Regions from separate parts of the Flintibacter sp. genome, predicted to be linked through region 2. Evidence: riboswitches for the same ligand, from Rfam matches in the RefSeq annotation. Region 2 holds a riboswitch; the other holds the start of a gene.
The links. A riboswitch is a leader RNA that binds a small molecule or an ion and turns the genes downstream of it on or off. The one in region 2 is predicted to bind thiamine pyrophosphate.
Positions count from the first base shown of each region.

Region 1: it holds a riboswitch for thiamine pyrophosphate, as region 2 does, so the genes downstream of both, ACLTXB_RS04395 (HAD family hydrolase) here and ACLTXB_RS06860 (energy-coupled thiamine transporter ThiT) in region 2, are expected to answer to the same signal.

Region 1 is NZ_JBKVXZ010000007.1:7,264-18,405, reverse strand. It holds gene ACLTXB_RS04420 (YwqG family protein) at 291-1,139, shown strand; gene ACLTXB_RS04415 (hypothetical protein) at 1,151-2,401, shown strand; gene ACLTXB_RS04410 (TenA family protein) at 2,454-3,125, opposite strand; gene ACLTXB_RS04405 (energy-coupled thiamine transporter ThiT) at 3,122-3,730, opposite strand; gene thiD (bifunctional hydroxymethylpyrimidine kinase/phosphomethylpyrimidine kinase) at 3,723-4,523, opposite strand; gene ACLTXB_RS04395 (HAD family hydrolase) at 4,635-5,297, opposite strand; TPP riboswitch at 5,358-5,462, opposite strand; gene cdd (cytidine deaminase) at 5,592-5,987, shown strand; gene ACLTXB_RS04385 (DUF378 domain-containing protein) at 6,068-6,271, shown strand; gene ACLTXB_RS04380 (ABC transporter permease) at 6,349-7,677, opposite strand; gene ACLTXB_RS04375 (ABC transporter ATP-binding protein) at 7,681-8,487, opposite strand; gene ACLTXB_RS04370 (HAMP domain-containing sensor histidine kinase) at 8,609-10,219, opposite strand; gene ACLTXB_RS04365 (response regulator transcription factor) at 10,209-10,883, opposite strand; gene ACLTXB_RS04360 (YwaF family protein) at 11,053-11,142, shown strand, end outside.
Region 2 is NZ_JBKVXZ010000013.1:14,141-25,282, reverse strand. It holds TPP riboswitch at 133-235, opposite strand; gene ACLTXB_RS06865 (HAD-IIB family hydrolase) at 332-1,138, opposite strand; gene ACLTXB_RS06860 (energy-coupled thiamine transporter ThiT) at 1,170-1,775, opposite strand; TPP riboswitch at 1,852-1,970, opposite strand; gene ACLTXB_RS06855 (deoxycytidylate deaminase) at 2,026-2,511, opposite strand; gene ACLTXB_RS06850 (hypothetical protein) at 2,729-3,124, shown strand; gene ACLTXB_RS06845 (NAD(P)/FAD-dependent oxidoreductase) at 3,276-4,676, shown strand; gene ACLTXB_RS06840 (hypothetical protein) at 4,751-5,011, opposite strand; gene mnmE (tRNA uridine-5-carboxymethylaminomethyl(34) synthesis GTPase MnmE) at 5,035-6,408, shown strand; gene spoIID (stage II sporulation protein D) at 7,171-8,214, opposite strand; gene ACLTXB_RS06825 (TIGR00282 family metallophosphoesterase) at 8,369-9,157, shown strand; gene ACLTXB_RS06820 (metallophosphoesterase family protein) at 9,508-10,599, shown strand; gene ACLTXB_RS06815 (AAA family ATPase) at 10,596-11,142, shown strand, end outside.

The sequences.
Region 1 (11,142 bases), on a different contig from region 2:
AAGGCAGGATGATATGTCAAAAAGAGGACTGGTGCAGGGGAGGGAAAAAGTCTGAAAGTTTCTTTCTTTCAAGAAAATTTGTCCCGGCCAAACGGGACAAGGAAAGAGGAAAAAAGGGCAAAATCGGAGAAAAGTGAAAGTAAAAATAAGGAAACAGGGTGGAGAGGCGAGAGGCGGGTATCAGGAGTGAGGTGAGATGGTGCTGTAATATTTGACCAAAGTACAGGAGTTGTGGTAGGATGATATCAAGCGTTTTGACAGGGGGGAGGCCCCCGGAAAGGAACACCGCAATGGATTGGAAAAACATCTTGCCTCAACTCTACCGCAGCCGGATCGATACCCGGTTTGTTTCTCACAGCGAGCAGCTTGCCGTTGGTGCCAGCAAGTTCGGCGGCCGGCCCGATGTGCCGGCAGATTTCGTCTGGCCGGTATTTGAAACCAATACCCCGGAGGATGACCAGGTGAAGGAGCGGCCTCTGGCCTTTTTGGCCCAGTTTGACTGTGCTCAGCTGGCCGCTCTGGACAAGGAAGGACTGCTGCCCCATGAGGGTGTACTCTCCTTTTTCTATGAGCTGGGGTCTCAGCGCTGGGGTTATGATCCCAAGGACCAGGGGTGTGCCCAGGTATTCTGGTTTAAGGGCAACCTGGCTCCGGCGGAATTCCCGGCAGAGCTGGAGGAGGAGTTCCGCCTGCCGGAACTGGCGGCGGAGCTGTCCGGGGCGGCAGATGCTCCGGATTTTCAGGATGCCTGTCCTGCCCTGGAGTACCCCTGGACCGCCAACGACTACCGTATCTTTGACCAGGCCCGGCGGGAGCTGGGGATGGACTACCCGGCAAACCGCTCCCAGCTGCTGGGCTGGCCGGACATCATTCAGAACAATATGGCCCTGCAATGTGAACTCATTAGCCGGGGATACTATCTGGGAGGAAGCTGGGAGAATATTCCCATGGAGGAGCGCAGCGCCCTGCGTACTCCCAGCGTCCGGGAGTGGCAGCTGCTCTTCCAGCTTGACACCGTGGAAAACGGAGACTTCGAGCTGATGTTCGGCGACTGCGGCCGAATCTACTTCTACATCCGCCGGGAGGATCTGGTCCAGCGCCGGTTTGACCGGGTTTGGCTGATCCAGCAGTGTTGCTGAGGAGGACGAGCATGGGCAATATTGATATCACCTGCACGGGAAAAATCCGCAGCAAGGATACTTTGGTGAAAGCGGTCCAGCGTCTGGTCAAGCAGCGAAACCTGCGCCTGGGCGTGTGGGAAGAGGGCATGCGTATCGTTGTGTGTCCCCGAGGTTATCTGGACTTTGCCTGGACCAAGGAGAAGGGACTGTTTGGCCAGTGGAATCTGCGGTGTGGGTGCAACACCACCCCCGTCGGTCCCGGCTTTCATAAGGCGGCCCTGGAGCTGCTGGAGGAGCTGGGAGGCCTTGGAATCAAGGAGTGGAACGTTCAGGACCGTTCGGACTACCAGCAGGACCGGGATTTTGGGGCTCTGCGCCGGGAGTGGTTTCTCCCCTGGCTGGAAGAGCAGGTGAGCCAGGTGCTGGAAAAGACCGCGCCGGGAGAGATGGGATACCTCTTCTGGGAAGTGGATCAGTACCGGCCAGAGGTGGTGCCCGACACCATTGCAACGCCTCTGGGACGGTTCCCAGTGGCGTGGTTAAAGGAAAAGCTGGAGAAGGGGGCGCTGGAGGAGCTGGCGCAGTACCTGTTTTTGTGGGATCAGCCGGGGATGAATGCCCTGTATCTGCGCAACCGGGCGCTGAAACAGCTGTGGGAGGACTGCTGCTTTGCACCCTCCGACCGCAGCTACCAGGACCGGCAGATTAATGCCGATATTCTGGATACCCTGGAGCGCTCCGCCGCCATGGACCCGTCGCTGCCCCAGCCGGTGGCGGATTACCGCGAACTTTGCATTTTGGACGACCGTACCCCCAGCATGCCGGAAGATGTGCCTGAGATGGAGGAACTTTATCCCATCGGTTACCGCAGAGGAGAGGTTTTGCAGCCCTACGACAAGCTTGTGGTGCCTCTGCCCGGTTTGTACCACTACGAGTGGTCCAACGGTGGTATGGACAGCGCTGGAGCGATCTGGCGGGATGAGGAGAGCGAGAGCCCCATTTGGCATTTCACTGCGCTGCGCAGCAGGATGGGATCGGCACAGTTTGCGATGGACATGGCCCAGCTGCAGGATGTCCGCACCAAGCAGCTGGAGGGCGGACAAGCCCATTGGGGCTGGAAGGAGATGCCCCCCAAGAAGAAAGACGACGATTTGCTCTACCGCGTGTCCTGTGAAGCGGTGGCGGGAGATACGCTGTTTGTTATTACCATCACCTATCTCCACCCGGAACACCGGGAGGATATCTATGACCGCCTGGAGCGGATGACCATTTTGAAATAAAAAACAAGCCCCTGCCATCGGCAGGGGCTTGTTTTTTAGACTGAGAAGAACATCAGGGAAGATCAGTGCGGGGCTGTAAGCTCATTTCCCAGAAGTGCAGTTCATGGAGGGAACATTCCCGGAAGATCTCACTGCACTGGGCCTTGCGTTCCGTGTCCAGATCCTGACAGATCCGGTCCGTATACGCCAGCCAGCTTTGGCAGGCCTGCTCATAGGCATCACTGGTGTAGTCCCGAACCAGAGGCCAGAAGGGGGTCTGCCGGACATTGGGATACTGCTGTAGCAGCCGCTGGAAGATCCACTGATAGCTGACCATGCAGGGCAGACAGGCCATCATGCACTCCGGGGCGCCCTGGCCATCCCGGGCGGCCTTTACCATACAGTCGGTGTAGGCCAGATTTTCCGGACGCTGCGGCAGGTGCTGGATGGGGGCGTCATCCAAGCCGTAGCGCTTGAGGTAGACCAGCCGGGTAGCGCCCTCCCCTTCGTTGACAAAGGAGAGCAGGGAATAGTAGGTTCGGATAGCCTCCAAATCCTCGGCTTTGGTCATGCCCCAGGCAAATACTTTGGCATATTCCCGGAGGTAGAGGCTGTCATCCACAATATAGCCCTTGAAACAGGCTTCATCCAAGGTTCCTGCTCCAAGCTGCTGAAGAAAGGGGGAGTCCAGGCATTGCTGCCACACAGACAAGTTTTTCTCGATCAGTTCCTGCGTGAATGTCATTGCGGTACACCTGCCTTAATGGATTTCTCCAGCCGCCGCACAGGCAGCACGGAGACAAGAATAATGGTAAGCAGACCCTCTGTGCCGTGGCCCGACAGATTAGCCACGATGCTGTATGCCCAGGGGCCGTAGCCGTCCCAGGCGTACTGGGCAAAGAAAACCGCACCGGCCATAATATGACTGGTCACGCTGAGGGCAACCGCCAGTGTGGTGCCCAGGATAATTTTCCAGCGCCGGTCGGTTCCAAAGACACTGGCATAGCCCAAAGCGGAGAAGCAGATAAGCTGTTCCACAAAAGGCTGGGCCCAGTGTACCGGCTGCCAGTCAGGCAGCAGAAGCATGGCCAGCAGGCCGGTGACCCATCCAGCGCAGAAGGCCACCCTGGCGTTGACCAGAAGGGAGAGCAGAAGGATGGGCAGCATGGCGCCCAGACTAATGTGGCTGCCGTTGGGCAGGGTGATCAGGAAACAGCGCAGCACCAGGGTAGCCGCCGACATCAGGCCGGCAAGACAGATATCCCGGGCAGACAGACGCATCCCGCGGCACAAAAACAGAGTAACGGCAAAATAGCAGAGGGTAAAGGCTGCAACGATCAGGTTAGTCATCCACGAACTCCCCCCGCAGAGCAAACAGGTGGTCCATGGGGCCGCTGCCTGCGCCCAGATCCAGCATGGCTGCCAGAGCGCCGGAGATGTAGGCCTTGGAGCGCTCCACAGCCTGGGTCAGGTCATAGCCTTTGGCCAGGTTGGAGGCGATGGCGCTGGAGAGCGTACAGCCGGTGCCGTGGGTATTGGGGTTATCAATGCGGCGGCCACGGAACCAGGTGCTCTGGCCATCCCGCCAGAGAAGGTCATCTGCATCGTGGATCTGATGGCCTCCCTTACACAGTACGGCGCAGCCGTAGGTCTCGCTGATGGCCTGGGCGGCCCGCTCCATATCCTCTGCGGTGGTAATGGTCATGCCGGAGAGGACCTGGGCCTCGGGGATGTTGGGGGTAAGAAGGGTAGCCAGAGGAAGCAGCTGTTCCTTCAGGGCCTCCACCGCCTCCTCGGAAATAAGGCGGGAGCCGCTGGTGGCCACCATCACCGGGTCTACCACAATGTTTTTTGCCCCATACTGTTTGAGCTTGTCCGCGATGACCTGGATCAGGGCGGTGGAGGAGACCATCCCGGTTTTGACTGCGTCAGGGAAGATGTCCGTGAAGACACAGTCCAATTGGTTGGCAAGGAACTCAGGGGTGGACTCCAGGATGCCGTAAACGCCGGTGGTGTTCTGGGCCGTCAGGGCGGTGACAGCGCTCATGGCATATACGCCATTGGCCGTCATGGTCTTGATATCGGCTTGGATCCCGGCGCCTCCGCTGGAATCGCTTCCAGCGATCGTCAATGCGGTTTTCATAGTTAAGACTCCTTTCTGTTTTGACGCATTGAAGTTTTATAGTGCGACGAAAGGTGGTGCCCCCAATTCGCCGCATAAACGGTTCTTCCTAAGAACCTGGGGGAAACAGATTTAGCCCAGCTGGGCGAGAAAGGACGGATCGTCCAGCTGTTTCAGATGCCAGCGGCAGATTTCCTTCAGCGCAGGCTGGTCCTCAGCAGAAAAAGCGTCATACACGCCCACCACCTGAAAACCAGCCTGAACGGCGGTCTGGGCGGCGTGAAGGGCATCCTCAAAGACCAGGGTGTACTGTGGAGCAGCTCCCAGCTGCCTGGCGGCCTCCAGATAGAGGTCCGGGCGGGTCTTGGGACCGTACTGGGTCGCGCTCAGCACAAAGGAGAAGAAGGGCCAGACGCCCAGCCGCTCCAGAGCCTGCCTGGTCTGATGAACCTGGCTTGCGGTGGCCACGGCGCAGGGCACACCAAGTTGGTGCAGCCGCTCCAGAAGAGGGCGAACGCCTTGCTTCAAAGGAACCCGGTCCCGGTATTCCCGGTCTGCCAAGTCCTCCATGGCCTCCATGAGCTGCTGGGAGGAAGCGGGGAGATGGTAGGTGCGGATCAGGTAGTCGATGGCCTGAGGAGAACTCATCGCGCGCAGCGTGTGGGACAGATCGGGAGCGGGATGGCCGCCAAACCGGCGTACCAACTCCTCCGGAATGTGGTCCCAGACGTACATGGAGTCGGTAAGGGTGCCGTCCAGATCAAAAATGGCTGCCTGGGGAAGAAAGTGGGCCATAGAAGTGCCTCCAAAAACAAAATCACCCCGGGTATCTCTCGAGAGAGACAATCCCGCGGCGTACGCATACCATAATCTCCCTACGTTGGCATTACCCAAATCAGGTCACAGGTCGAAGCGCACAGCTTCCTCTCAGCCCGTTTGCGAGCTCCCTTTTTGATTGCAGTGGACCGCTGTCGGCGGTCCGCTGGAAAATATTATAGCACGGGAAAAGAAGATTGCAAGTTTTTTTCTGCTGGGGTATGCTAGAAGAGAACAGACGCCCGCCCGAGCGCGGGAGAAGGAGGCAGGAACATGACCGATCAGGAACTGGTGCAGCGAGCCTTGGAGATGCGGAAATTTTCTTATGCACCCTATTCTCATTTTGCAGTGGGCGCGGCTCTCTTATGCGAGGACGGAACGGTGTTTACCGGTTGCAATGTGGAAAATGCGGCCTACGGTTCCACTCTGTGCGCGGAGCGTACCGCCCTGGTGAAGGCGGTAAGTGAGGGACGGACCACCGGCTGGACCACACTGGCTATTGCGGGCAGCGGAGAGGATTTTTGCTGGCCCTGCGGCGCCTGCCGGCAGATGCTGTATGAATTTGCGCCAAAACTTCGGGTGCTGGCGGTCAATCAGCATGGCCAGTTTCAGCAGGCAGGCTTATGGGAACTGCTTCCCATGGGATTTGGACCGGCATCGTTAAAATGAAATTGCGTGTTGTCCGTGCATAGTTTTTCTCCGGCCTGGAAATGCTATCCCCGGAACCCAATCCGAGGAGGTAATCTGACGTGATCATGGACAAGATCGCTTTGGCCCTGCTGATTATCGGCGGGCTGAACTGGGGCAGCGTGGGACTGTTTCAGTTTGATCTGGTGGCCTTTGTCGGCGGTGGGTCTGATGGACTGATCAGCCGGGTGATCTACACCGTGGTGGGCCTGTCGGCGCTGTGGTGTATTACCCTGCTGTTTCGGGACACAGATAAAAACCACTGACTCTCACAAAAACAGGAAGGCAGTCCGTTTCGGACTGCCTTCCTGTTTTTATAGAGAGTGTAATTTTATTTGGCTATCTACTCGCTTTTGATGGCCTCCAAAACGGAGATGCGTACCGCCTTGTTGGCCGGATAGCAGCCTGCGCCCAAGCCAATGAGAACAGAGAAAAGGACGGCAAAGAGCAGAAGCCACGGTGGGATCACCGAAATCCTTGCCACATCCTCTCCGCCAAGCAGAGCAGGAATGAGATGGTCTAAGCTGGGCCCCATGGATATGAAGTTAACAGCCACCGAGATAATAACACTGATGACACAGGCAGATACACCGCCTATAAAGCCGATGGCACCAGCTTCAGCCAAAAACATGATCCGGATGTCGGAGACCGGGCAGCCCAGAGATTTCATGATTCCGATCTCCCGAGTGCGCTCGGAGATAGACATGATCATGGTATTGATAATGCCCAGCGCGGCCACAAACAGCGAGATGGCACCCAAGCTGCCCAGTGTCATCTGTCTATGCTGGGCTTCTTTTTCTAAGGGCTTGCGTACGCTCTCCATGGATTCGGTGGGATATCCCATAGCGTTGATCTTACCCTCTACTCCCGAGACCTGGCTGATGCTGGAGGTCTTGACTAAAATGCTGTCATAGGAGATGGGAATATCATGGTCGGCCTGTCCCAGGAGGCGGCGCAGGTCATCCAGGGAGATCATAACGCCGTCAACGGTCTCGTTGCCCTTGGAGTAGTCCTCTTTTATCACACCCACCGGATGCAGCGGCATAGAAAATACCCCAGCACGGGTTTTCACTTCCAAGGTAAATTCCTGGCCGATGGGATCCAGGTAGGGGGCGGGGACAGAAATCTGATTGCCGAATCCATCCCAGTCGCCGTCAAAGCGGTTGACCATATCGTCCCCCTCGGGGCGTAAGGTATCTTTCAAATTATAGGCCATGTACTGCCCGATGATAGCATCGCCGGGCTTTGTGGCGGGGGAGCCTTCCAAAAAGCGGTAGCCCATGGTTTCCATGACGCTGACGTCCATAGCTACGATGTTGGTCCATTGGGCCACATAGCGGTGATCGGGTCCGGCGGACAGGGTAACGGAGTCAATGTCCAGAGTAAATTTCGGCGTGACTGCTTTTACTCCGCTGATCTCCCGCAGCTGTTGAAGCAGATGGTCGTCCAGTGCGCCTGTTTGGCTGTTTTGCGGGGGATTTACGGTGATGATCGTCAAGTCTCCCAGCTCTGACAGGGCTTTTTCCTGAGTCTCTTTCATGCCTACACCCAGGGATACGGTGATGACAATGGAGCAGCATCCGATCAGCACGCCCAGGGCGGTAAGAAAGGTGCGTGTTTTTTTGCGGAGCAGATTCTGGGCGCACAGGTGGAACAGGTCTTGCCGTCTCACCGGTTAATTCCCCGCATTCCGGTAATGCAGGCGGCGGAATGGCTCAACAAACAAAACCGGATCTGAAATGGTATTTGATTCATACAATCCCCTCTCCTTTTCCATATGCTGCTCCCGAATAATCCCGCCGTCCAGCAGGGTAACGATATGATGCGCGTAAGAGGCCATCTCCGGGTCGTGGGAGACCAGAATGACAGTCTGGTGGAAATCCCGGGCGAAGGAACAGATCATATCCATGACCTGGAAGGTGGCTTTTGAGTCCAGGTTTCCTGTGGGCTCATCGGCAAAGACGATGTCAGGCCGGGAGATAAAGGCCCGGGCAATGCCCACGCGCTGTTGCTGGCCGCCGGACATCTGGCTGGGAAAGTGGTTAAGCCGATGGCTCAGGCCCACTCGGGCAAGAAGCTCTCTGGCTGCCTGCTCCCGCTGGGGCTTAGGTACCCCACGGAACATCAGCGGGAGAGCTACATTTTCTGTGGCCGTCAGGTTGGGCAGAAGGTTATAGGATTGAAAGACAAATCCCAGATGCCGCTGACGGAAATTCGTAAGCTGTGTCTCGCTCAGACGAGAGATGGGGACGCCGCCGATCAGTACCTCGCCCCGGGTGGGCTTTTCCAGCCCAGAGAGCTGATTGAGCAGGGTGCTCTTTCCGGAGCCGGAGGGACCGAAGATACAGCAGATCTCTCCCCGGTGAATATTCAAGGTGATATCCCGGAGAGCCACCACAGTTTCGTCTCCTGCGGGGTATTCCTTCCAGAGGTCTCTGACTTCAATCACAGGCTGGCTGCGCAGATTAGATCCATCCATCATTCGGCCTCCTTTCTGTTATGGATGATACTCCGGCAAGCTTTAGCACCCATTTGTCCGGCGTTAAAATTCGTAAAGAAAAGAACAAACTTTCAACCAAGGCTGAAAGTTTGTTCTTTTTGAATCATGATTCCTCTTGAGGGGGAAGCTGTGAGTCAATAGGCAGGCGCAGGACAAATTCGGTGCTGCGGCCGGGTGCGGGATGAGGAGTGAGGCTTATGGTGCCTCCATGCTTTTCCATAATGCGCCGCGTGATGGCCAGTCCAAGGCCGCTTCCGGTGCCGGAGCGGGCGTCGCTGCCCACTACAAAGGGCTCAAAGATATAAGGAATGCGCTCGGGAGGAATGCCGGAGCCGTTGTCCGCCACCCGTACCAAGGCGAAGGACTTTTCTACATCCACATCTAAAAACAGCACGGTTCCCAGACGGTTATGCCGCAGAGCGTTGGAGAGCAGGTTGTCCAGTACCCGGCGGAACTGGAGGGGGTCCAGCTGGCAGAAGATGGCACGTTCTGGGATGGAGATCTCCAGAGAGAACCCCGCCAGATCGATCTCCTCGTACTTCACGGCCAGATATTCCCGCAAAAATTCGCACAGGTCGGTGCGCTCGGGGTGGAGGATAAACTCCGGGTGCTCCACCTTACTGTACTCATGGAAGGCGTTGACCAGCTCGGTGAGAGCCTCCGCCTTGCTCTGGATGGCCCGCAGGTAGCGGGTCTGCTCCTCGGGCGGAACCTTGCCGTCGCAGATGGCGTCGATGTAGCCGGCAATGACAGTGATGGGCGTTTTCAGGTCGTGGGAGATATCGGCAATCAGCTTCTGACGTCCCTCGTCCAGAATCCGGCGCTGGCGCTCACTCTCCGCCAGCCGGTCGGAGAAACGGTCAAAGCTCTCTCCAATGCGGCGGATTTCCAAAGTACCTCCGCACTCGCCAACCCGTACAAGGCGGCCCTCCGACTGGGAGATCACCGCGTCGTTGAGCTTGCGTAGAGGACGGCCGATCTTCCGACTCAGCCACCAGATGAACAGTCCTGCATCGGCCAGGAACAAAGGCAGGAACAAAAGCCAAATGACTCGGGACTGGTTGTAGTGTCTGAGATAATCAGTCTCATTCCAGAGAGCCTCCCGCAGAAGCAGGGTCATAGTCTGACCCTGGCTGTTTTCAAAGGAAGTGCACTGAAGAAAACTGTTAGGATATCGGGAACCGGTAAGCAGTTGATATTCCCGGGGGGTATAGCTGGTTTTCCCGTCCTGCAATCCGCCCAAGAGGACCTGATAATTCTGATCCAGCGCCATCAGGTCCACAGATTCTTCACCTGTATCGCTTTGAAAGGTGTGTTTGATAAGTAAATAACTGACATTGCTCTTGTGTTGGCTCAGATCGTAGGAGTCGATCAGAACATTGCTGCCGTATTGGGGGATGCAGGAGAGCTCCTGCTGGGTATAGGAGGAGTCAAAATCTTCTGTGGAGGCGTAGACCAGTTTTCCGTTGCTGTCATAAACGCCGAAGGAATCTCCGCTGTTGCTCAGATAGTGCCGCAAGCTGTCGTACTTTCCCTCCAACAGAGCGGGATCGCTCAGCATAGCTATCCAGTCCGACGGGACATAGATGGAATTAAGGTAGTGATTCCAGAGAGAAAAAATCCCTCCGGCAATAATCAGCAGAGTCAGAGTGAAAAGCAGGTAGCTTCTGGCCAGCAGCCGGAACAGACTTCCGGAACGCTTGTTATTTTTCAAGCTTATACCCCAATCCTCTCACGGTGATGATGTAGCGGGGACTCTTGGGATCATCCTCGATTTTGTCCCGCAGCTTGGAGATATGCACCATCATAGTATTGTCATCGCCCTCAAAGTAGTTTCCGATGGCCCCTTCATAGAGCTGGATCTTGGTGTAAATGCGGCCGGGAGAGCGCATGAGCAGGGCCAGGATCTTATACTCCATGGGAGTGAGGAGAATCTGCTTGCCGTTTTTGGTCAACTGGAAGGTGGTGGTATCCAGGGTCAGTTCCCGCACGGTGAGAATATCGCTCCCGCTGCGAGAGGCGCGGCGCAGCTGGGCCTTGACCCGGGCCACGATTTCCACAGGGTTAAAGGGCTTGGTGATATAGTCGTCCGCCCCCAGATTCAGGCCCAGGATCTTGTCGTTGTCCTGGCTTTTCGCGGAGAGGATGAGAATGGGAATATCGCTGAACTTGCGCAGGGCGCGGGTGAGCTCAAAGCCGTTGAGCTGGGGCATCATGATATCCAGAATGGCCATATCCGGGGCCTGTGCCCGGGCCAGATCCAGAGCCCGTGCGCCGTTGTCTGCCTCCAGGACCCGAAAGCCTTCGCCCTCCAGGTAGAGCTTGAGCAGGCCTCGAATATCTGCGTCGTCCTCTGCAATCAGAATCAAAGGGTTCATCTTGGACGGCCTCCTTTTTATATATGTTTAAGGCCATTATAACAAACTCAAAGGCCTGCGGAAAGCGTGGGCTTAAAAATTTTCTCGTTCTTAGTAAATCTTAAGAAAATCCAGGGGGAATTTATAGGGGGAGGCGATAGGATAGAAAAAAAGAGAAAGGACAGATGTTATGTTTCGCCTGCCTCATATTTTGGTGCTGATATCGACCGGCGTGCTGGTCTGCCTTCTGATTACTGCGGCCCGCCGGGCTGGGAGAGAA
Region 2 (11,142 bases):
TCGCTGTCCAGTTGTATACGAAAGCAGGACACAGGCCCAGGGCGCTCCCCCTCGGCCTGCCGCCTTTGGCAGTCCTTCCTCGCACTCCGGCCGAAAAAAACAAAAGAGGCGTGCCGCAGGCACGCCCGGACGCACAACAGCACGTCCACATCCCTACGGCGGCATGATCCGCATCAGGTTTCTGGGTCGAAGCCGAACTTCCTCTCAGCGCTCACGCGCTCCCCATTGTATTTTCCGTCCGAAGAATGTCCCGGCCTTAGCTGGGACGGGTTTATTATCCACCCCCCGCCCCTCTTTGTCAATCCCCATTTGAAGGTCGGGGAGGTGATGCTCAATATTTCCGGTCCAGGATCTCCACGATGTCGCCGATAACGCCCTCGTCGCAGTGGCACAGCAGCTTGGCGCCCCAGTCCTTGACCTCCTGAGCGCAGTTGGCCGGCGCGAAGGGGATGGCGGACAGGGCCATCATGGGGATATCGTTCTGGTTGTCCCCCACGCAGTAGAGGTTGTCCCGCTCCACCCCCAGCATATCGATGAGCCGCTGCACCATGCCGCCTTTATTGCATCCCCGGCGGGTGACCTCCAGGTAGTAGCGGTTAGAGAAAATGGCCTCGTACCGCTCCGGACAGTGCTCCTCCAGCCAGGCGCGGGCGCGCAGCAGCTGGTCGTACTCCTGCTGGACAATAACCTTGTTCCAGGGGGTGGGCATATCGGCAATGGGCGCCACCGTGTAGTCGGTGCCCACCTTGCGCATGTGGCCGTAGGTGACGTAGTTGGGGCGGTAGACATAGATGTCCTCCCCGTGGTAGGCCTCCATTCCCAGAGAGGGGATGGCGTCCATCAGGGCCTGGAAGTCCTGGGGCGCCCGGGGGTCCAGCTGGGTCTCCACCAGCATGGTATCGGTGTGGAAATCGTAGATGGCCGAGCCGTTGGACAGCACCACCGGGGCGTTGATGGGCGCTAAGTGGACGTAGGGGGCAAAGGTGGTGTAGGCTCGCCCGGTGGCCACGGTAAACCGTCCCCCCTCCCGCAGCCAGTAGTTGATGGCTGCCAGATTGCGGGGCGGCACCCGGTGATGGGAATCATATAAGGTATCATCAAAGTCGCTGACCAGCAGCAGGCCGTCAAATTTACCCATGGGGGCCTCTCTTTCTTCGCCCCCGAAGGGGTCAGTTCAGGTCCTGGCCCTGGTAATACTTCTTCAGCGGGCCGTAGGACAGCGCCGCCACCAGGGAGGTAATGATAATTTCCGGGATCATATAGCTGGCGTTGTAGGCAATGGACCAGATGGGCGCGGCCCAGCCCAGCTCATTGGGCCACAGCACCTCCCAAACCACCACGCCGGAGACATAGTGGCAGCCAAGGCGCACCAAAAAGGTGAGCACGATGCCCAGCACCAGCTCCAGACGGGGATTGCCCAGCCGGCCCTTGAACATTCCGGCCAGTCCGATGACCGAGAATGCCAGCACGTAGTCAAACAAAATGATCAGAATCGCGGTGGGCACACTGTCGGCGTACTGCACGTTCTGGATGCCCAGCACCATCTGCAGAAGGCTGTACACAAAGGCGGCAAACACGCCCCACTTGCAGCCGTACCGCCAGGACAGCACCACCAAGGGCAGCATGGAGCACACAGTGATACCGCCCCCCAGCGCCCAGGGTCCCTGGAAGGGGAACATACTCAGCACCGTGGCGATGGCCAGCATCATGGCGCTCTCTACCAGGCGGCGCAGCCGGATGGACTGGGCGCGCCGGGTCACAGCAGTGGAATTCATACTCGTTTCCTCCTAAAAAATGTTGTACCGCAACACATCCAAGCGGGTGCAGTGCGGTACGAAAGAAACGACATGAGTCCACATTCCGTTCACTTCCTACGCCGGCATTACCCGGATCAGGTTTAAGGGACCGAAGGCGGCCTATTCGCCTTTGCATCTCAGCCGGAAAAGCTTCCAGCGCCCCTGTGCTCGATTGTTATGCGGTCATCTTTATTGTACCCGCCCCGGCAGGGGCTGTCAAGGTGGAGCCTTACTTATGCTGCTCCGGCAGGGAGTCGTCCTCCCGCACCCAGTCCTCCACATGGACCACGCTGTAATCCCGGTCGGTGTTGCGGATGACCACCCGCTGGATGCCCGCGTTGATGATGAGTCGGCGGCACATGGAGCAGGAGGTGGCGTCGTGGAGGAGCTCCCCGGTCTTGGCCTCCCGGCCCGCCAGGTACAGGGTGGCGCCCAGGGTGTCCCGCCGGGCGGCCGAGATGATGGCGTTCATCTCCGCGTGGACCGAGCGGCACAGCTCATAGCGCTCGCCGCTGGGCACGTTCATGGCCTCCCGGGTGCAGTAGCCCAGGTCCATGCAGTTCTTCCGGCCACGGGGCGCGCCGTTATAGCCGGTGGAGACGATCTCGTCGTTTTTGACGATGATGGCTCCATAGCACCGCCGCATACAGGTGGACCGCTCCAACACGGTCTCGGCGATATCCAGGTAATAGTTCTCTTTGTCGATGCGCTTCATACAGCGGTCCTCCCAGTTCATTTGGGAAAAGTATACCCTATTTTGTCCCCTGGCGCAAGACAAATGCCCCGGTTTCTGTTGTTCTGCCAGGAACAATTCACACTTTGTTTACGATTGCTTCCTTGACGAGTTCATACTCTCGCGCTATCATATTTTCAAGATATTTCAAGAGAAAAAACCGCCCTCGCGCCTGTTTTCTCTACTTAGGAGGCTGCCTATGATCCGCAACGCCATCCAGCGTTTTATGTACGGCCGCTACGGGACCGACCAGCTCAATCTGGCTCTGCTGGGCTTATACCTGGTCCTGTATCTGGTTTCCGCCCTCACCCGGTGGGGGGTGCTGTACTGGCTGTCCCTGGCGGTGCTTTTCCTTCTCCTGTTTCGTACCCTCTCCCGCAACGCCGCCCGCCGCCGGGCTGAAAACGCAAAGTTTCTCCAGGTGGCCGGCCCCGTGATCCGCTGGCTGCGCTTTCAGCGCACGGCACACAGAGACAAGGAACACCGCTACTTCAAATGCCCCAACTGCGGCCAACAGCTGCGGGTCCCCCGGGGCAAGGGAAAAATCACCGTCACCTGCCGCAGCTGCGGCGCCAGCTTTGAGGAGCGAAGCTGAATTCTCCCCCGTCAGGCCGCCTTTGGGCGGCCTTTTTCGTGCCTTTTCACCGGATTTCCCATTTTGTTTTTTTGAAAAGTATGTTATACTGTATTCTGTATGAACGGGGCTTTTTGCCGCCGAAACAGAAGAAAATGTAAGGAGAACTTCCATGAATGCCATGTATGACGTAGTGATCCTGGGCTGCGGCGAGGCGGGCATCTTTGCCGCCTACGAGCTGGCCCACAGCCGTCCCGACCTGAAGGTGCTGGCCCTGGACCAGGGCCGGGATATCTACCACCGCAGCTGCCCCATTGTGGCGGGCAAGGTCCGCGAATGCATCCACTGTGCCGTATGCGACACCATGTGCGGCTTTGGCGGCGCAGGCGCTTTCTCCGACGGAAAGTTCAACTTTACCACCCAGTTCGGCGGCTGGCTCACCGACTTTATGGACCCCAAGGTGGTCATGGACCTCATCGACTACGTGGACTCCATCAACGTCGCCCACGGGGCCACCACCCAGGTTTTCTCCACCCAGAGCGACGAGGCCAAGGCTCTGGCCCGAAAGGCCCTGGGCTATGACCTGCACCTGCTTCAGGCCCGGTGCAAGCACCTGGGCACCGAGAACAACCTGCGCATCCTCCAGAATATCTATGAGGGACTCAAGGACATGCTGGAGTTCCGCTTCAACACCGCGGTGGAGCACATCTCCCAGGCCGACGGCGGCTTCTGCCTGACTCTGGCCGGTGGGGAGGAAGTCACCTGCAAGCGGCTTATCGCCGCCCCCGGCCGCTCGGGCGCCGAGTGGTTCTCCAACCAGTGCAAGCAGCTGGGGCTGGAGCTGCTCAACAACCAGGTGGACATCGGCGTGCGGGTGGAGCTGCCCGCCACCGTCTTTGAGCACATCACCGACGTGGTCTACGAGTCCAAGCTGGTCTACCGCACCAAGCAGTACGGCGACCAGGTGCGCACCTTCTGCATGAACCCCTACGGCCACGTGGTGGCTGAGAACGTGGAGGGCATCAACACCGTCAACGGCCACTCCTACTCCGATCCCAAGCTGCGCAGCGAGAACACCAACTTCGCCCTGCTGGTGTCCAACCGCTTCACCTCCCCCTTCAACGAGCCCTACCGCTACGGCAAGCACATCGCCTCCCTCAGCAACATGCTGGCCGGCGGCGTGCTGGTGCAGCGCTTCGGCGATCTGGTCAGCGGCATCCGCACCAACGAGCACCGCATGAGCAAGTCCTTCGTCCACCCCACCCTCACCGCCGCCGTGCCCGGCGACCTGTCCCTGGCCCTGCCCAAGCGGCAGCTGGACGACATCATCGAGATGATCTACGTGCTGGACAAGATCGCTCCGGGTACCGCCAACCACGACACCCTGCTCTACGGTGCCGAGGTCAAGTTCTACTCCGCCCGTCTGGCTCTCTCCCCCGAGCTGGAGACCGCCCTGCCCGGCTTCTTCGCCGCCGGCGACGGCGCGGGCGTCACCCGCGGTCTGGCCCAGGCCGGAGCCTCCGGCGTGCAGGCCGCCCGGGCGGTGCTGCGCCGCATCCAGGAGGAAGTTTAAACACTCACCTGCCGCCGCGGGTCATCCCGCGGCGGCATTCCTGCATTTTGGGCAGACGCTCCGGCGGAGTTTTCTTACCCCTTCCCCTGCACCGCCAAATCCTCTATCCAAATCCACAAATTTTTTCGACCGCCGGTTTTATCTCCCCCATTTCCTTGCGGGGCAAGGGTTTTCCACACAATCCACAAAGTTTTCCACAGGTTGTTATGTGAACAGAAACATTGGATTTTTACCGAAAATCCAGGTAAAATCCGTGTCAAGTCTTTTTTTCGCGGAAAAATCCACAAATCCGATTTTTGCAGGAACTGCCCGCCATCCCGGCGGTTTTCCACCATTCTTTGAGAAGGGAGCCTTCCCCATGAAACAAGACACCATTGCCGCTATGGCTACCCCCGCCGTCTCATCGGCCATCGGTATTCTGCGCCTGTCCGGTCCCCGGGCGGTGGAGACGGCCTCGGCCTGCTTCCGGCCCGCCGCGGGCAACCGTTTGGAGGACCACCCGGCCCACAAGCTGGTTTACGGCAGCCTGCTGGACGCCCAGGGGGAGGTCATCGACCAGGTACTGTGCACTTACAGCCGGGGACCGGGCAGCTACACCGGGGAAGACACGGCGGAGCTGCAGTGCCACGGCTCCCCCATGGTGCTCACCCTGGCTCTGGAGGCCCTGTTTGCCCAGGGAGCCCGTCAGGCAGGGCCCGGCGAGTTTACCCAGCGGGCCTTTCTCAACGGGCGGCTGGACCTGGCTCAGGCGGAGGCCGTGGCCGATCTGCTGGACGCCCGGAGCCGGGAGGGCGCCCGCCACGCCGCCGGGCGGCTGTCCGGCGCATTAAGCCGCCGGGTAGGTCAGATCTACTCCGCTCTGGTGGACGTTATGGCCCACTTCCACGCTGTGCTGGACTACCCCGATGAGGACATCGACCCCTTCACCCTCACCAAGCTGGAGGACGACCTGTCCGCCCAGAGCCGGGCTCTCCATGACCTGCTGGCCACCTACCAGCGGGGACGCCGGCTCAATCAAGGCGTCCGCTGCGTCTTGGTAGGGCGGCCCAACGCAGGAAAATCCTCCCTCCTCAATGCCCTGGTTGGCTATGACCGGGCCATCGTCACCGACATCCCCGGCACCACCCGGGACACTCTGGAGGCGGAGGTGGAGCTGGGCGGCGTGCCTTTGCGGCTCATCGACACCGCCGGTCTGCGGGACAGCAGCGACCCCATTGAGCGCTTGGGCGTGGAGCGCAGCCGTCAGGCCATGGAGGATGCGGAGCTTATCCTGGTGCTGTGGGACAGCTCCGTGACCGCCACCCAGGAGGATGGAGAGCTGCTGGAAACCGCCCTGAGTCTGGCCCCCACTATTCTAATCTCCACCAAAAAGGATCTGCCCTCCGCCCCAATACCTTTCCTCAACCTGGACTCTCTGCCCCCGGTGGTAGAGCTGAGCACCAAGACCGGGGAGGGTCTGGCCGACCTGGAGGCCGCCGTGGCCCAGCTGTTCCCCAAGGGAAGCGACTCCGCTTATGGAGAACTCCTGTCCAACGCCCGGCAGGCCCAGGCGGCCCAGCGGGCTTTGGAGGGCGTGGAACGGGCCCTGCAGGCCCTGGAGGCCGGGATGACCCCCGACGCCCTGCTCACCGATGTGGAGGAGGCCCTCCAGGCTTTGGGTGAGCTTACCGGACAAAGTGTGGGAGAGGACGTAACCGCGCGGATTTTTCAGCGGTTTTGCGTGGGGAAATAAACTTTTTTATCTTTTCTTTGGGATGGCCCTGTGGCCATCCCTTTTTATTTTGGGAACGGGTGTGCCTTTCTGAACGATCAGAAAGGCACCAAAGAATCGCCGGGGGCTGCTTCCGGTGAGCACCTTGCCTGCGGCGGTGCTCACAGTCATTGCCCCCTGGACCCCCAATTACGGGGGACGCCCTCCTGAAGCATGGGTTATAACCTCCCGGCGGCTCAAGACAAGACCGCTTGCTTCTTCTTGCCTCGGGGACACAGGCCCCTACTAGGTCTAAATTTGGAAAATCCCGCGCTGTACGAACACCGCCTACCCTTGCATAGCCGTGGCAGTTGAGCAGTCATTGGGACTTATACGATAACAGCCGCACCCAAACGGAAGGCAGGCACTAGGCGGTGTGTGTTAGGATGTATAAACAACCAAATCTTGACGGAAAAGGCCCCTGTGGGCCGAGAGTAGAACGGGAACAGATCTTGATTTTGCCCGCCGAAATATATGGCAAATTCGAAGTGGCCCGCTCCCGTAATGGGGGTCTGGGGGTGGGGCGACTGTGAACGCCCGCGTTCCGCGAGGCGTTCACCGGAGACATACCCCAGGGCATTTTTGGTTCCTTTTTGGGCAAACAAAAAGGAACCCGCCCGCAGGGCGGAACTCTCCAAGTAAAAGAGTAGGAGCGACGCAGCACGTCACTCCTACCAAAAACCTCCCTTACGGGCGCAGAGGCGAAGCGAAGCTTCGCAGAAAGTTCTTTGCCAAGCTTTCTTTCTAAGAAAGCGGGGAGACTTCCGCGCCGGTGTAGTACCAGGACAAAATCTCGTCGTAGGTGCTCCCCGCCTTGGCCATGGCGTTGGCCCCGTACTGGCTCATGCCCACCCCGTGGCCGTAACCGGTGACGGAAAAGGTAAAGTTGGTCCCATCCCAGGCCACGGTAAAGCAGGCCGAGCGCAGGTCAAACAGGGTGCGCACCTGGCTCCCCGTCAGGGTAACGCCGCCCACCAGGATGCTGGACACGGTTCCCCCCTCATTGACTGCCGGAGTCCCAAACCAGCCCGACGGATCGCCGGACAGGTCGGCGTCGGGATAGGCGGAGAGCACCGCATTTTTTACTTCCTCTCCACTTTTCACCACCTGGCTGTGGTAATTGGGCACTTCCTCCCCCTCCGGGCTCTCCACGCTCTTTAAGTAATCCACACTGTTGCCCCAGACCTCCACCGCGTCCACCGTGTACCCCGGCGCAGAGGAGAAGAACACCGCCTGGATGGGCTGCCCCTGGTAGAGAATCCCCATGCCGTCGGTCTCCGCAATGGCCTGGGCGATCTTTTGGCTATACTCCCCGGCGCTCAATCCCCACCGGGTCTCGGCCGCCTCCCGGGTGACATAGGCCTGACAGCAGCCTGTGTCCGTGCACACGTCGGCATCTGGATGGGCCTGGGTAGGATTGTTCTGCTTGCGCACGGTGTAGGTCCGGGCGGCACAGGTCTGCGCCTTCAGAGCCTCCAGCTCGAAGGAGGCGGGCATCTCCGCAGCCACCACCCCAAACAGGTAGTCCTCCATGGTCAGCTCGGTCACCGTCCCGTCCTCCTGAAGGAGCTTTACCACCTTTCCCCGGTCCTTGGCCGCCTGGGTCTCAACGCTCTCCCCCTGGGCCGCGCCGCCGCCCTCACCCTGCTGAGCCAGTCCCAGCACCGGCTCGCCCCCTACCGTGAGCAGGGGGAGAAAAAACACCACCACTGCCAGAATGAGGCCCAGCCCCGCGGTCCGTCGGGCGTTCCAGCCTGTCCCTGTCTCCCGCCGCTGCCGGTAGTCCATTCCATCCCCTCCTCACTGCTGCGTGTAAAACAGCCTATGTCCGGCAGGGCAAAAATATGTCCGCCCTTCTTCGTGGAAAAAGGCTTTGCCCTTTCCCGCTCCATCTACTATAATATGGAGCAGGACACTTTTTTCCATCCAAGGAGGAGACACAATGCTGCTGAACATTTTGGCGGTTGGCGATATTGTGGGCGAGGGCGGTCAGGATATCCTGGCCCGCCGCCTGCGGGAGCTCCAGCGGGAGCATGACATCCACTTCACCGTGGTCAACGGAGAGAACGCCTCCGGCGTGGGGCTCACTCCCCGGCAGGCCCGTGGTCTGTACGACGCCGGGGCCGATGTGATCACCCTGGGCAACCATACCTGGAACCGCATCCAAATCGCGGATTTTCTGGACAAGGACCCCTACATTCTCCGTCCGGCCAACTACGCCGGTCGAGTACCCGGCCGTGGCTTTGGGGTGTACGACGGACCTAAGGGGCTGAAGATCGGCGTCATGAACCTGATGGGACGCCTGGAGCTCAACTCCAATCTGGACAGCCCCTTCAAGGCGGCCAATCAGATCCTGCGCTCCCATGAGGCCCAGCAGTGCCAGGTGCTGCTGCTGGACTTTCACGCCGAGGCCACCAGCGAGAAGGGCGCCATGGCCTGGTATCTGGACGGACGCATCCACGCCCTGTGGGGCACCCACACCCACGTGCCCACCGCCGACACCCAGATTTTGCCCAAGGGCACCGGCTTTGTCACCGACCTGGGTATGACGGGACCGAGACACTCCGTGCTGGGCATCCGCCCCGAGCACTCCATCAACCTGTTTTTGGGCGGTCTGCCCCGGCGCTACGAGGAGGCGGAGGGGCCCTGCAAGATCAACGCCTGCCGCTTTACCATTGACACGGATAAGAATCGCTGCGTCCAGGTCCAGCGCGTGGACCTCCTGGAGTAACCTACTTTTTTCGAGAAAAAAGTAGGCAAAAAAGCTTTGTGGGAAACTTCGTTTCCCTTCTGTATGGAATAGCCCCCTGCCACGTTGTAGGGGCCTGTGCCCCCGGGGCAAGAAGGAAAGTCCGACTTGGTTTTGCCCGCCGGCTGAAATTGCCCAAGAACGCAGGAGGGCGTCCCCCGTAAAGGGGGACCGGGGGAAAGGTGACTATGAGCGCCCGCTCCGCGTAGGCGCTCATCGGAGCCGTCCCCCGGCGATCTTTGGTTCTTTCCATCGCTGGAAAGAACGCCCGTATTTTTCCGGACGCACTGCGTGCGTCCCCCCCTTATCCATAGAAAGGACTGGAACAAACCTTGCTGACCATCATCCACGGGGCTGACTTCCACCTGGACAGCCCCTTTGCCTGCCTCACCCCCCAGCGCGCTGCCCAGCGCCGGGGAGAGCAGCGGGAGCTGCTCTCCGCCCTGGCGGAGCTCTCCCGGCAGCGGCGGGCCGACCTGGTGCTTCTCTCTGGCGACCTGCTGGACAGCCACCAGACCTACCGGGAGACCGCCCAGGCCCTCTCTCAGGCCCTGGGGCAGATCCCCTGCCCGGTGTTCCTGGCCCCGGGCAACCACGACTACTACCATATAAACTCCCTCTACGCCGCCCTGGACTGGCCGGAAAACGTACATATTTTCACCTCCGGCGACCTGGAGGCGGTGGAGCTGCCCCAGCTGGGCTGCGTGGTCCACGGCCGGGCCTTTCAGGCTTCCCGTGAAGACGCCTCCCCTCTGGCAGGCTTCTCTGCCCCTCAGGACGGAACGATACACCTTATGGTGCTCCACGGCCAGGTGGATGGGGCGGGAGACTACGCCCCTATTTCCCGGGAGGATATTGCCGCCAGCGGCCTTACCTATCTGGCCCTGGGCCACGTCCACCAGTGCAGCGGCGTGCAGAGAGAGGGAAATACCTTCTGGGCCTATCCCGGCTGCCCCGAGGGCAGCGGCTTTGACGAGACGGGAGAGAAGGGCGTGCTCTGCCTCACCTTGGACGAGAACAGCTGCCAGGAGGAGCTGGTGCCACTGAGCCGTCGGCGGTACGAGAAGCTGACCGTGGACCTCACCGACTGGGAGAGCCCTCTGGAGGCGTTGCGGGCCGTTCTGCCTCCAGACACAGACAATGACGTCTACCGCATCACCTTTACCGGGGAACGCGGGGAATCCCCCCTGGACCTTACCACCCTGGAGACGGTTCTGGCTCCCCGGTTTTACGGTCTGACTCTCCGGGACCGCACCCGGGTGCGCCGGGAGGTGTGGGCGCGGCGGGAGGAGGACTCCCTTACCGGACTGTTTCTCCGCTCCATGGCCGCCCGCTGTCAGGCGGACCTGGAGGATGAGACCTTACAGCTGGCCGTGCGCTTTGGCCTGGCCGCCCTGGAACGAGGGGAGGATGTGGCTCCATGAAGATCAAAACCATGACCGCTACCTTCGGCAAGCTCCAGGGAGAGCGCCTCACTCTGGAGCCGGGACTTAACGTCATCACTGCCCCCAACGAAGGAGGAAAGTCCACCTGGTGCGCCTTTTTAAAGGCCATGTTCTACGGCATCGACACCCGGGACCGGGACCGAAAGGGCCACCTGGCCGACAAGAACCGCTACCAGCCCTGGTCCGGCGCCCCCATGGAGGGGGAGATCACCCTGGAGTGGCAGGGCCGGGACATTACCATTCGGAGGGGACCTCGTGGCAATGTGCCCTTTGGCAGCTTCTCCGCCGTGTACACCGGCACCGAGGAGCCCGTCCCCGGCCTGACCGCCGACACCTGCGGGCAGATGCTGCTGGGCGTGGGCCGGGAGGTCTATGAGCGCTCCGCCTTCATCGGTCAAAGCGGCACCCTGGCCATCCGCTCCGCTCCGGAGCTGGAGGCCCGCATCGCCGCCCTGGTATCCTCCGGCGAGGAGGATGTGTCCTACTCCCAGGTGGAGCGGCAGCTCAAGGAGTGGCTCAACC